DNA from 3 places in the Aquitalea sp. genome. Region 2 is predicted to be linked to each of the others. Evidence: predicted binding sites of a transcription regulator. Region 2 holds the regulator's gene; each other region holds the start of a gene.
What was found. The regulator HrcA, encoded in region 2, represses chaperone genes, less so after heat shock. The targets are predictions, from matches to a motif close to ATTAGCACTCGNNNNNNNCGAGTGCTAAT.
Positions count from the first base shown of each region.

Region 1: a site for HrcA is predicted at 1,499-1,527, ahead of groES (co-chaperone GroES). Genes of this name have one in related genera too.
Region 3: a site for HrcA is predicted at 1,966-1,994, ahead of rpoH (RNA polymerase sigma factor RpoH). Genes of this name have one in related genera too.

Region 1 covers NZ_JASLFG010000013.1:71,381-75,575, reverse strand. The annotation lists gene galE (UDP-glucose 4-epimerase GalE) at 1-112, opposite strand, end outside; gene QVF59_RS04555 (MraY family glycosyltransferase) at 315-1,415, shown strand; gene groES (co-chaperone GroES) at 1,598-1,885, shown strand; gene groL (chaperonin GroEL) at 1,940-3,583, shown strand; gene QVF59_RS04540 (Nif3-like dinuclear metal center hexameric protein) at 3,713-4,195, shown strand, end outside.
Region 2 covers NZ_JASLFG010000061.1:114,744-118,938, forward strand. The annotation lists gene alaS (alanine--tRNA ligase) at 1-270, opposite strand, end outside; gene recX (recombination regulator RecX) at 405-866, opposite strand; gene recA (recombinase RecA) at 882-1,931, opposite strand; gene hrcA (heat-inducible transcriptional repressor HrcA) at 2,095-3,108, shown strand; gene mltB (lytic murein transglycosylase B) at 3,140-4,192, shown strand.
Region 3 covers NZ_JASLFG010000010.1:5,373-9,567, forward strand. The annotation lists gene ftsY (signal recognition particle-docking protein FtsY) at 1-191, shown strand, start outside; gene ftsE (cell division ATP-binding protein FtsE) at 266-919, shown strand; gene ftsX (permease-like cell division protein FtsX) at 916-1,824, shown strand; gene rpoH (RNA polymerase sigma factor RpoH) at 2,025-2,888, shown strand; gene QVF59_RS03680 (PglL family O-oligosaccharyltransferase) at 3,023-4,195, opposite strand, start outside.

The DNA.
Region 1 (4,195 bases), on a different contig from region 2:
TTTCATGACTGTTGCACAAATTATCCAATACGATTATTTCATGGCCGGAGTTAAGTAGTTCTACGCAGGTATGCGAACCAATATAGCCGGCACCACCAGTAACCAATATCATTTATCAATTCCAATAATAAGTAAGTAATTTTTGCTTGGCAGGTGGCCATGATAAAGTAGCCGGCACGTTGGCAAGTGCAGAGTGCCCACCTGCAAGGCCAGCATTATAAGACAAATTTAACCGGTTTCTCGTTGTACAGTCTTGGGACTGTTACGGTAGATCCGTATTTTTCGTTCCACCCCCATTCAAGCCGTGATGCCACATGTTGCAGATTCTCTTGCTCGCACTGATTGCTTCTTTTACTACCGGGCTGTTGCTGATTCGGTATGCGCACTTGCACGCACGTTTTTCTACCGATGGTGACGTCACCAGCGTGCAGAAATTCCATGCCACACCGGTGCCCCGCATTGGTGGCCTGCCCATCATGTTGGGGCTGGTGGCGGGCTGTGCGCTTTCCGGCTATCTGAATACTTCGGTATGGGTGCTGTTGCTGCTGCTATCGGCCTTCCCGGCATTTGCCGCTGGCTTTGTTGAGGATCTCACCAAGAAAATCGGTCCCTTGCCACGTTTGCTGGCTACGTTTGTGGCGGCTGCATTGGGATATTTCCTGCTGGGTGCAGGGCTGGCGCGGTTGGCCATTCCGGGGCTGGATCACTTGCTGGCTTCCTATTGGTGGCTGTCCTTGTTGCTGACCATGGTGGCGGTGGGCGGGGTTGCCCATGCGGTCAACATCATCGACGGCTATAACGGCCTGTCCGGCATGGTGGCAGTGTTCATCTTCCTCTCCATCATCTATGTGTGTTTCAAGGTGCATGACATCGTGTTGATGAGCGTATGCTTTGCCATGGTTGGCGCGGTGTTGGGTTTCCTGTTCTGGAACTTCCCGCGCGGGCTGATTTTTGCCGGTGATGGCGGGGCCTATCTGATTGGTTTCATGATTGCCGAAATGTCGGTGCTACTGGTGGCACGCAACCCGGCGGTATCGCCGTGGTTTCCCTTGCTGTGTGTGATCTACCCGGTGTTTGAAACCATCTTTTCCATTTATCGCCGCAAGTTTCTGCAGGGCCGGGCTGTGGGCTATCCGGATGCTTTGCATCTGCACCAGATGATTTACAAGCGCATGGTGTTGTGGATGGTGGGCTCCAAGGAGGCACGTCATCTTACCCAGCGCAACAGCATGACCTCTCCCTATCTATGGTTACTGACTTCCTTTTCGGTGATTCCGGCCATGCTGTTCTGGAACCATACCTGGGTATTGATGCTGTTCTGCCTGTTGTTTGTGCTGCTCTATCTCCGTCTTTACCGCATGATCGTGCGCTTCAAGATCCCGCGCTGGCTGGTGCTGCGCCGCGACGATTCCTGACTTCTCCTGCCGGTTTTGCCTGCCTGTAGGGGCAGGCAAAATTTCGGGCAGCCCACTTGAAACATGTGCAGGCCGTCCCTATTATTAGCACTCGTCAGGGGTGAGTGCTAAAACCCGCCCCGCGCTGCCATTCTGGCAGTACATATTGCATTCAACAGCCACTTTGTATTTAGGAGAGATCAATGGCAATTCGTCCGCTGCACGATCGTGTTGTTATCAAGCGCCTTGAGGCTGAAGAAAAGACTGCTTCCGGCATCGTTCTGCCGGGTGCCGCCGCTGAAAAGCCCGATATGGGCGAGGTGCTGGCTGTCGGTAACGGCAAGGTTCTGGACAATGGCGAGCGCCGTCCGCTGGAACTGAAGGTTGGCGATAAGGTCATCTTCGGCAAGTACTCCGGCCAGTCCGTCAAGGTTGATGGCGAAGAAGTCCTCGTAATGCGCGAGGAAGATGTAATGGGTATCGTCGAGTAATTCCGACCCATACACCCTTCTACGACCCTTTCATAGAATTCTGGAGATTTGAGCATGGCTGCAAAAGACGTAAAGTTCGGTGATTCCGCACGCGCCAAGATGGTGGTTGGTGTCAACATTCTGGCTGACGCCGTCAAGGTTACCCTGGGCCCGAAAGGCCGCAATGTGGTACTGGACCGCTCCTTCGGTGCGCCGACCATCACCAAGGATGGTGTTTCCGTGGCCAAGGAAATCGAACTGAAAGACAAGTTCGAAAACATGGGCGCACAAATGGTGAAGGAAGTGGCCTCCAAGACTTCCGACGTGGCCGGCGACGGTACCACCACTGCTACCGTACTGGCCCAGGCCATCGTTCAAGAAGGCATGAAGTATGTTGCTGCCGGCATGAACCCGATGGACCTGAAGCGCGGCATCGACAAGGCTGTTATTTCCCTGGTTGGTGAAATTGCCAAGATCGCCAAGCCATGTGCCACCACCAAGGAAATCGCCCAGGTTGGCTCCATCTCCGCCAACTCCGATTCCGATATCGGTGAAATCATCGCCACCGCCATGGAAAAAGTGGGCAAGGAAGGCGTGATTACCGTTGAAGACGGCAAGAGCCTGAACAACGAACTGGACGTGGTAGAAGGCATGCAGTTTGACCGCGGCTATCTGTCCCCGTACTTCATCAACAACCAGGACAAGCAGATTGCCGCTCTGGACAATCCGTTCGTCCTGCTGTTCGACAAGAAAGTCTCCAACATCCGCGACCTGCTGCCGGTACTGGAGCAAGTGGCCAAGTCCGGCCGTCCGCTGCTGATCATCGCCGAAGACGTTGAGGGCGAAGCGCTGGCTACCCTGGTGGTCAACACCATCCGTGGCATCCTGAAGGTGGTCGCTGTCAAGGCTCCGGGCTTTGGCGACCGTCGCAAGGCCATGCTGCAGGATATCGCCATCCTGACCGGCGGTACCGTGATTGCCGAAGAACTGGGCTTGACCCTGGAAAAAGCCACTCTGGACATGCTGGGCCAAGCCAAGCGTATCGAAGTGGGCAAAGAAAACACCATCATCATTGACGGCGCTGGTCAGGCTGATGCCATCCAGGCTCGCGTTGGTGAAATCCGTCGCCAGATCGAAGAAGCTTCTTCCGACTACGACCGTGAAAAACTGCAAGAACGCGTGGCCAAGCTGGCTGGCGGTGTTGCCGTGATCAAGGTTGGTGCAGCCACCGAAGTGGAAATGAAAGAGAAGAAGGCTCGCGTTGAAGACGCGCTGCACGCTACCCGCGCCGCTGTAGAAGAAGGCGTTGTGGCTGGTGGTGGCGTAGCTCTGCTGCGTGCCCGCTCCACTCTGGACAGCCTGAAGACTGACAATGTCGATCAGGACGCTGGTGTGAAGATCGTACTGAAAGCCATCGAAGCCCCGCTGCGTCAGATCGTCAAGAACGCTGGTGACGAGCCGTCCGTAGTCGTGAACAAGGTGCTGGAAGGCAAGGGTAACTTCGGTTACAACGCTGCCACCGGCGAATACGGCGACATGCTGGAAATGGGCGTGCTGGATCCGGCCAAGGTAACCCGCTCCGCGCTGCAACATGCTGCTTCCGTTGCCGGCTTGATGCTGACTACCGATTGCATGATCGCCGAACTGCCGGAAGACAAGCCGGCTGCTGGCGGCATGCCGGACATGGGCGGCATGGGCGGCATGGGCGGCATGATGTAAGCTGCTTCGGCTTCTCGCTGAACCTGAAAACCCCGCACTTGTGCGGGGTTTTTGTTTTTCTGCGCGATGGCGGGTAGCAGCCGGCTTCTCTGGCACAATAGGCGGCAGCTCATTTCGCAAGGATGCATCATGCAATTACAGCAAGTACTGGCCAGCCTGGATGAGTGGCTGGAACCATGGCGTTACAAGGACTATGCCCCCAACGGCTTGCAGGTGGAGGGCCGGGCAGAAATTCAGCGCATCGTCTGTGGCGTGACTGCTTCGCAGGCATTGATTGATGAGGCAATCACCCGTCAGGCAGATGCCATCCTGGTGCATCACGGCTACTTCTGGAAAGGTGAGGATGCCCGACTGGTTGGGATGAAACGCGCACGTGTGGCCAAATTGTTGCAGCATGATATCAGCCTGATTGCCTATCACCTGCCGCTGGATGCGCATCTGGAACTGGGAAACAATGCCCGGCTGGCCGCAATGCTCGGTCTGGAGGTCGCCGGGCAGACTGGTGAACAGGGCTTGCTATGGCATGGGCATTGGCCGCAAGCAGGTACGGCGCGGTCCTTTGCCGATCATATTGGCAGGGTGCTGGGGCGCGATGCCTTGCTATTGGGCGAT
Region 2 (4,195 bases):
TTCGAAGAAGGTGTGGTGGCGGGCGGTGTAGCCCACGTTTTCCAGGTCGTTGTGCTTGCCGCCGGCGCGTACGCATTTCTGGCTGGTGGTGGCGCGGGTATAGGGGCGCTTGTCAAAGCCGAGGAACACGTCCTTGAACTGGTTCATGCCGGCGTTGGTGAACAGCAGGGTGGGATCTTCCCACGGTACCAGCGAGCTGGAGGCTACGACCTGGTGGCCTTTGGAGGCGAAGAAATCCAGGAATTTCTGGCGAATTTCGGAGGTTTTCATGTCGGTTTCGTCAAGATTGAATACATTGGTAGCGGCATGGGACAGCGCCTTGTGGCCGTTACGGTCATGCCCGATTGTGTCAAGCCGCAGCAAGGCTGGCAAGGGTCATGGCGCGGCAACTGCCTGTGGCGGAACTAGTCGTCCGGGTCGCCAGGAAAATCGTCGTCGTCGCCACGGCCTGACATCACCTGACGGATGATGTCCATGCCAAAGCCGCGTGCTGCCAGAAAGCGCATCTGTTTTGCCCTTTCCTGCGGCGTGGTGGCTACGCTGCCAAACTTCTTTTCCCATTGCTGCCGGGCCAGATTCAGGTCGTCACGGTCTTCCAGCACACTGGCGATATCGTCACTGCTGACTCCGCGGTGACGCATTTCCTGCTGCAGGCGGCGGGTGCCGTATTTCTGGCCGCGGCTATCGGTAAACTGGCGGGCAAAGCGGCTGTCGGACTGCCAGTTGCGCTCGGCCAGTTCGTCCAGCAGGGTGGCGAGCTGTTCCGGACTTTCGGCAAACGGCGCGAGCCGCCGCTCCAGTTCCCGCCGTGTATATTCGCGGCGGGACAGGAGATCGACGGCTCGCGCCTTCAGGCTTTTTTCCATCGGCAAGCCGGTTGCTTATACGTCCAGTACGTCGTCAGCCATGTCTTCGGCGTCGTTTTCGGTAATTTCCACCTTGATGCCGACAGCTTCGCGGATCTTGGCTTCGATTTCCTTGGCGATGGCCGGATTGGACTTCAGCCACTCACGGGTGTTGTCCTTGCCCTGGCCAATCTTTTGGCCGTTGTAGGCATACCAGGCACCGGATTTTTCGACGAAGCCGTGCTTGACGCCCAGTTCGATGATTTCGCCTTCGCGGCTGATACCTTCACCGTACAGGATGTCGAAGTCGGCCTGGCGGAACGGGGGCGATACCTTGTTCTTCACCACCTTGACGCGGGTTTCGTTACCGATTACCTCGTCAGCCTTCTTGATGCCGCCGACGCGGCGGATGTCCAGACGCACCGAGGCGTAGAACTTCAGCGCGTTACCACCGGTGGTGGTTTCCGGGTTGCCGAACATCACGCCGATCTTCATGCGGATCTGGTTGATGAAGATCACCAGGGTGTTGGTGCGCTTGATGTTGGCGGTCAGCTTGCGCAGCGCCTGGCTCATCAGGCGGGCTTGCAGGCCGACGTGGCTGTCGCCCATTTCGCCTTCGATTTCAGCCTTGGGTACCAGCGCAGCAACCGAGTCGATCACGATGACGTCAACACCGCTGGAGCGTACCAGCATGTCGCAGATTTCCAGGGCCTGTTCGCCGGTGTCCGGCTGGGAAATCAGCAGGTCTTCCACGTTTACACCCAGTTTTTGGGCGTAGATCGGGTCCAGCGCGTTTTCCGCGTCGATGTAGGCGCAGGTGCCGCCCAGCTTCTGGGCTTCGGCCACGGCCTGCAGACACAGGGTGGTTTTACCGGAGGATTCCGGGCCGTAGATTTCCACGACACGGCCGCGCGGCAGACCGCCTACACCCAGCGCCAGGTCCAGGCCCAGCGAGCCGGTGGATACCACTTGCAGGTTTTCGTTGATCTGGTTGTCGCTCATGCGCATGATCGAACCCTTGCCGAACTGCTTTTCGATCTGGGCAAGGGCTGCCGCCAATGCGCGGCTCTTGTCTTCTGACGCCATGCTGTCTCCAATTGCGTGTAGTGGAACCGATAGATGGGGGATTATCGCACAAAGGCAAGAGCCGACAAATGCGAAAGGCGGCTTGAAATGACACCAACACGCGCAACATGGTATTCATGGAGAGGCTGGCCGGAATCGTCCGGTCGGGTAAAATGAGAGCATGATGAACGAGCGCGCACAACGTCTGCTGAAAACACTGATCGAACGCTATATTGCCGATGGTCAGCCAGTGGGATCGAAAACCCTGTCCATGCTGTCCGGCATGGAGCTGTCATCTGCCTCCATCCGCAACATCCTGGCCGATCTGGAGGGCATGGGGCTGATTGCCTCGCCGCATACCTCCGCCGGGCGTGTTCCCACGGCCAAGGGCTATCGCCTGTTTGTCGATCACCTGCTGACCATCCAGCCGCTGGAAGAACTGGCGATGCGCGAGCTGGAAAGCAGCCTGCAGCCGGACAGCCCGCAGCGCATTGCGCAGGCGGCATCCACCTTGCTGTCCGACCTTACGCACTTTGCCGGGGTGGTGGTGACGCCGCAGCGCTCCGACGTGGCTTTTCGCCAGATCGAATTTTTGCGCCTGTCCGAGCGCCGCATCCTGATGATTCTGGTGACGCTGGATGGTGATGTGCAGAACCACTTGCTGAGCACCGAGCGCGACTACAGCCCGGCCGAACTGGTGGAAGCCGGCAACTTCATCAGCCAGCACTATGCCGGCCAGGGCCTGAGTGCCATTGCCAGCCGCGTGGCGGTGGAATTGCGCGAACTGCAAGGCAATATCACCGAGCTGATGTCGGCGGCGGTGCGCTTTGGCCAGAATTCGCTGGGCAGCCCCAGCGATGCGGTGGTGATTGCCGGCGGCATGAATCTGCTGAATGTGCGCGATCTGTCGGAAGACCTGTCGCGCCTGCGCGAACTGTTTGCCACTTTCGAGCGCAAGACCGAGCTGCTGAAGCTGCTGAACCAGGGGCAGGATGCCCAGGGCGTCAATATTTTCATCGGCGAGGAATCCGGCGTGATGACGCTGGACGAATGCTCGGTGGTGACCGCGCCCTACAGCATCAACGGCATGGTGGTGGGCACGCTGGGCGTGGTCGGCCCCACCCGCATGGCCTACGAGCGGGTGATTCCCATTGTCGACATTACCGCGCGGCTGGTTTCCAGCGCACTCTCTTATTAAGCCGCACTGGCGGCAATACACGGAATTTCCGATGAAACGATTCTTGATGGCCGCCGCCCTTGCTGGCGGCGTGATGTCCTCTGTGGCGCAAGCTGATGCCGCCTTGCTGGGCCGGGCGGACGTGCAGCGCTATATCGACGAGCAGGTAGCCAGCGGCGTGTTCAACCGCCCCGAGTTGGAAGCCGTGTTTGCCAATGTGGAACTCAAGCCCAACATCATTGCCATTCTGGACAAGCCGGCCACCTCGCGGCCCTGGTATCAGTTTCGCGGCAGCTTTTACAACGAGCGCCTGCTGAAAAACGGTGTGGCCTTCTGGCAGCAGCATGCCGCCACCTTGCAGCGCGCCGAGCAGGTGTATGGCGTGCCGCCGGAAATGGTGGTGGCCATTCTGGGCATTGAAACCAATTACGGCCGCAACACCGGCAGCTTCCGCCTGGCCGACGCGCTGACCACCATCGCCTTCAACTACCCGCGCCGCGCCGAGTACTTCCGCGGCGAGCTGACCGAATTCCTCAAACTGTCCAAGGAGGAGGGCATAGACCCGCTGACGCTGAAAGGCTCTTATGCCGGGGCGATGGGTCTGCCGCAATTCATGCCGTCCAGCTTCCGCAAATGGGCGGTGGATTTTGACGGCAGCGGCCACCGCGACATCTGGAATAACGTCGACGATGCCATCGGTAGCGTGGCGCATTACTTCCAGCTGCAAGGCTGGCGTCATGGCGACGACATCATCATCCCGGCTGCAGTGCAGCCGGGCGTGGATATCAGTGCGCTGGTGGCGGACAAGTTCAACCTGCACCTGACGGTGGGCGAACTCAAGGCGCGCGGCATCCTGCCGCAAGCCCAGGTGGCCGACAATGTGCAGGCCGTGCTGGTGCCGCTGGAAACTGCGCCGGGGGTGACTGAATACTGGCTGGGACTGAACAATTTCTACGTGATTACCCGCTACAACAAGAGCACCCTGTATGCCAAGGTGGCGCAGGAGCTGGCTGGCGAGTTGCGCCTGCGCTACCTGAATGCCCAGGCCCTGCAATCCGCCCAGCCTGCCGCCGCCCAGCCCGAAGCGTCGACCCCGGCCCAGTAAGGC
Region 3 (4,195 bases), on a different contig from region 2:
AAGTATTTGATGATGCACTGGGCCTGACCGGCCTGATCCTGACCAAACTGGATGGTACGGCCAAGGGTGGCGTCATTGCCGCCATTGCCAAGCAACGGCCGATTCCGCTACGGTTTATCGGGGTTGGCGAAAGCATTGACGATCTGCGCCCGTTCAGCAGCAAGGATTACGTCGACGCTCTGTTCGACTGATCATCTGCCTCATATCAGCCACGCCGGCGGCTTGCCGTCGGCATTGTCTTACCGGATCAAGGGGAATCCAGCGCATGATTCAGTTCGACCAGGTCACCAAGCGTTATCCCGGTGGCAACGAAGCCCTGAAGAATCTTTCCTTTACCATAGATACCGGCGAAATGGCCTTTCTGGCCGGCCACTCCGGTGCGGGCAAATCCACCCTGCTCAAGCTGGTGGCTGGCATCGAACGTGCCACCAGTGGCAGCGTGATTGTCAGCGGACATAATCTGTCCAAGCTGCGCAACAGCCAGATCCCCTATGTCCGTCAGCATATCGGGATGGTGTTTCAGGATCACAAGCTGCTGTTTGACCGCACGGTGTTTGACAATGTAATGCTGCCGCTGGACATCATCGGCTTTGATCGTCGCGATGCCGCACGCCGGGTGCGTGCCGCACTGGACAAGGTGGGCCTGCTGTCCAAGGAAAAATCCATGCCCATCCGCCTGTCCGGTGGCGAGCAACAGCGCCTGTGCATTGCACGCGCCGTAGTCCACCGTCCCAGCCTGCTGCTGGCGGATGAACCATCGGCCAATCTGGACCGCGCTTACGCACTGGACATCATGGAGTTGTTCAAATCTTTCCATCAGGTTGGCGTTACCGTGGTGATTTCCGCCCACGACGAAACCCTGATGGAAGACTATGGCCGCCGCATCATCCGGTTGAAAGAAGGGCAGTTCGCCGCATGAAACACTATCTGTACCTGAACTGGCAAAGTGCACGCCAAGCCTTGGGCAAGATTTTCCGCCAACCGTTTGGCAGCCTGCTTACCCTGCTGATGCTGTCCATTGCGCTGGCCCTGCCGCTTTCACTCTACCTCACCGTCAGCAGCATCCAGGAGTGGGCTGGCCGGCTGACTGCCACGCCACAGATCACCCTGTTCATGGAACAGTCCGCCGAAGAAGCAGACCTGGCGGCAGTTTCCACTACACTGACCAAACACCCGCGCATCCAGAGCTTCAGCTTTGTCGGCAAGAAACAGGCGCTAAATGATCTTGAAAAGCGCAACGGGCTTTCCGGACTTAGCGAGGGACTGACTGACAATCCGCTGCCGGATGCGTTTGTGGTCACCCCCAAAACACTGGAACCGCACGAACTGGAAATGCTGCAAAAAGAGCTTTCCGGCCTGCCCATGGTGGAATCCGCCCAATTTGACGCACGCTGGGCCAAGCGACTGTACGCCATGGTGGAACTGGGCAAGCAGCTGACCTGGTTTCTGGGCGCAGCACTCGGCATAGCCTTGGTGCTGGTTACCCATAATGCGGTACGGATGCAGATTCTGGCACGCCGCGATGAAATTGAAGTGGCCAAGCTGATTGGCGCGCCGGACAGCTTCATCCGCCGCCCCTTCATGTATCACGCCATGTGGCAGGGCTTGCTGGCTGGCCTGGCAGCCTGGGGGCTGACCAGCTGGCTGGTGATCACGGCCAATCCTGCCATTCATGACTTTGCCCAGCTTTACAATGAGCGTGTATCGCTACGCGGATTGAATTCCGTCGAGCTACTGGTGGTACTGGCGGTATCTGCCCTGTTGGCCATGCTGGGTGCGCGCCTGGCATCAGACCACCACCTGCGGAAAATTCAACCTCGTTAACAATCCATTCCTTTCCCCTGCGGCTGGATTTCGCTTAATGTGACATCCAGCCAGCGCATGCTTCTTGGTCTTTTCCCCGGTTTGCCTCGTAAAAAACTATCGGCACCATAGAAAAATTCATTGACGCTGGAACCTTTGCTTGCTAGCACTCTCTATATGCGAGTGCTAAGATAGCACTACCCAAGGAGGTAGTTACACTGATGACCACAACATTTGCCTTGCCCGTTCCGTCGTCCAGCGGCAGCCTGGAGCAATACATCCAGGCGGTGAACAGTGTTCCCATGCTGACCCCCGAACAGGAGACAGAGCTGGCCACCCGCTTCCAGCAAGACAATGATCTGGAAGCCGCCCGCCAGATGGTGCTGTCGCACCTGCGTGTCGTCGTATCGATTTCGCGTGGTTATGCCGGTTACGGCCTGCCGCAGGCCGACCTGATCCAGGAAGGCAATATCGGCCTGATGAAAGCGGTAAAACGCTTTGAACCGGGCCGTGGCGTACGCCTGTTTTCCTTTGCCGTGCACTGGATCAAGGCCGAAATCCACGAATTCATCCTGCGCAACTGGCGCTTGGTGCGCATTGCCACCACCAAGCCGCAACGCAAGCTGTTCTTCAACCTGCGTAGCATGAAGAGCAGCTTTTCCGCCCTGAGCGAAAACGAGGCACGGCAGATTGCCGAAGACCTTGGCGTAAAGCCGGAAGAAGTACGGGAAATGGAAACCCGCATGAGCGGGCAGGACATCGCCCTGATGGCGGATGATGGCGACGACGAAGGTTACGCCCCCATCGACTGGCTGGCTGACGCACATCATGAACCGACCCGCGCGCTCGAGCGCAAGGCCTTCGATCACCTGCAAACCGAAGGGATCGAATACGCATTGTCCTCGCTGGATGCACGCAGCCGCCGCATCGTGGAAGCGCGCTGGCTGGCAGACGATGGTGGCGCCACCTTGCACGAGCTGGCCGCCGAGTTTGGTGTTTCCGCCGAGCGTATTCGCCAGATCGAAGCCAAGGCCCTGGGTAAGATGAAGACGGCACTGAGCGAAGGCGTGGTCATCGACAACTGACCGCCCCGCCGTTCCAGCAAAAAGCCCGCGTTACGCAACGCGGGCTTTTTGATTTATAGGCGATGATGGCAAAACAGCTGGTAACAACGGCGGCCACACCATCAGCCGCGGTACTGGCTCCAGCCAGTCACCCCTTACTCGCCTTCCCCGCCACGATACTTGGCCGGCAGGCGGTCAAATACCTGCTGCGCCTCTGCGCGCAAGGGCTGCCATTGCGGCACGTCCTCGTCGATATCGTCCAGATAATCCTTGGCATAGGTCGGGAAAGACGCCAGCGCCGTCGCCACCGTGGCCTTTGCTTCAGCCTCCCGGCCCGCCAGTGCCAGCATCTGCGCCTTCTTCATCATCACATCCGGATAGGGACGGAATGCAGTCAGACGCTCTTCCCATTGCAGCTTCTGGGTCAGATTGGATTTGTCCGCACTCAGATAATCATCCAGCGTGCTCAGTGCATGGTAGGCAAACAGCGGGTGCTCCTCCATGATTTCCGCCAGACGCTGCTGCCGCTTGGCATCACGTGCCGGATTATCTGTTTGCGTATACAGGCCGACCAGTTCGTTATACGTCGACCAGGTCACCATCGACAGATAACCGATAAAAGCCATCCCAATCATCCACAGGCAATAAACCCACCAGCCCGCGCGGCGAGTCTGCGCCGGCGACATTGAGGCAAACACCGCCAGCATGGCCAGGAAGTATAGATACCACAGCGGGTATTCCAGCATGCTGTGAATCAGGGTCACCGCCATACAGCCCAGCGCCAGCATGCCTTCAGCCTCGGCACGCTCCGAGAAGAATGGCCATACCACCCAGGCAAAGCCACCTACCACTGCCAGGGTAATCGGCAGGCCCATCTCAGCCAGTAGTTGCAGGATCAGGTTATGGCAATTGGTAAACAGTCCGCTGTTAAAGCCTGCGCTGGCAAACTGCGGCAACGGCTGCAAGCGCACGCTTTCTGCGGCATATTGCGACCAGCCCACCCCCCATAACGGATGCGACTTGAATGTCAGCCAGGCCTTGCCCATCTCGGCAATACGGCGTGAACCCATATCGTCGCCATTGGCCGCCAGACGCTCCAGCCCGGACGCATTGGTCACGCTGGCATGGGTAAACAAGGACACCAGATGGTTGACCAGCGGCAAGGCAAACTGCGCGGCAAAAATCACAATGCACGACAGCAACATCGCCCACATCAGGCGGCGCGAGTCGGTTGCGCGCATGCGCCAGTGCCACAAGCCGCCCAACAGTGTCAGCGCCAGCAGATACAGCATGGTGGTGCGCGAAGCTGCATAGGCCAGCATCAGGCC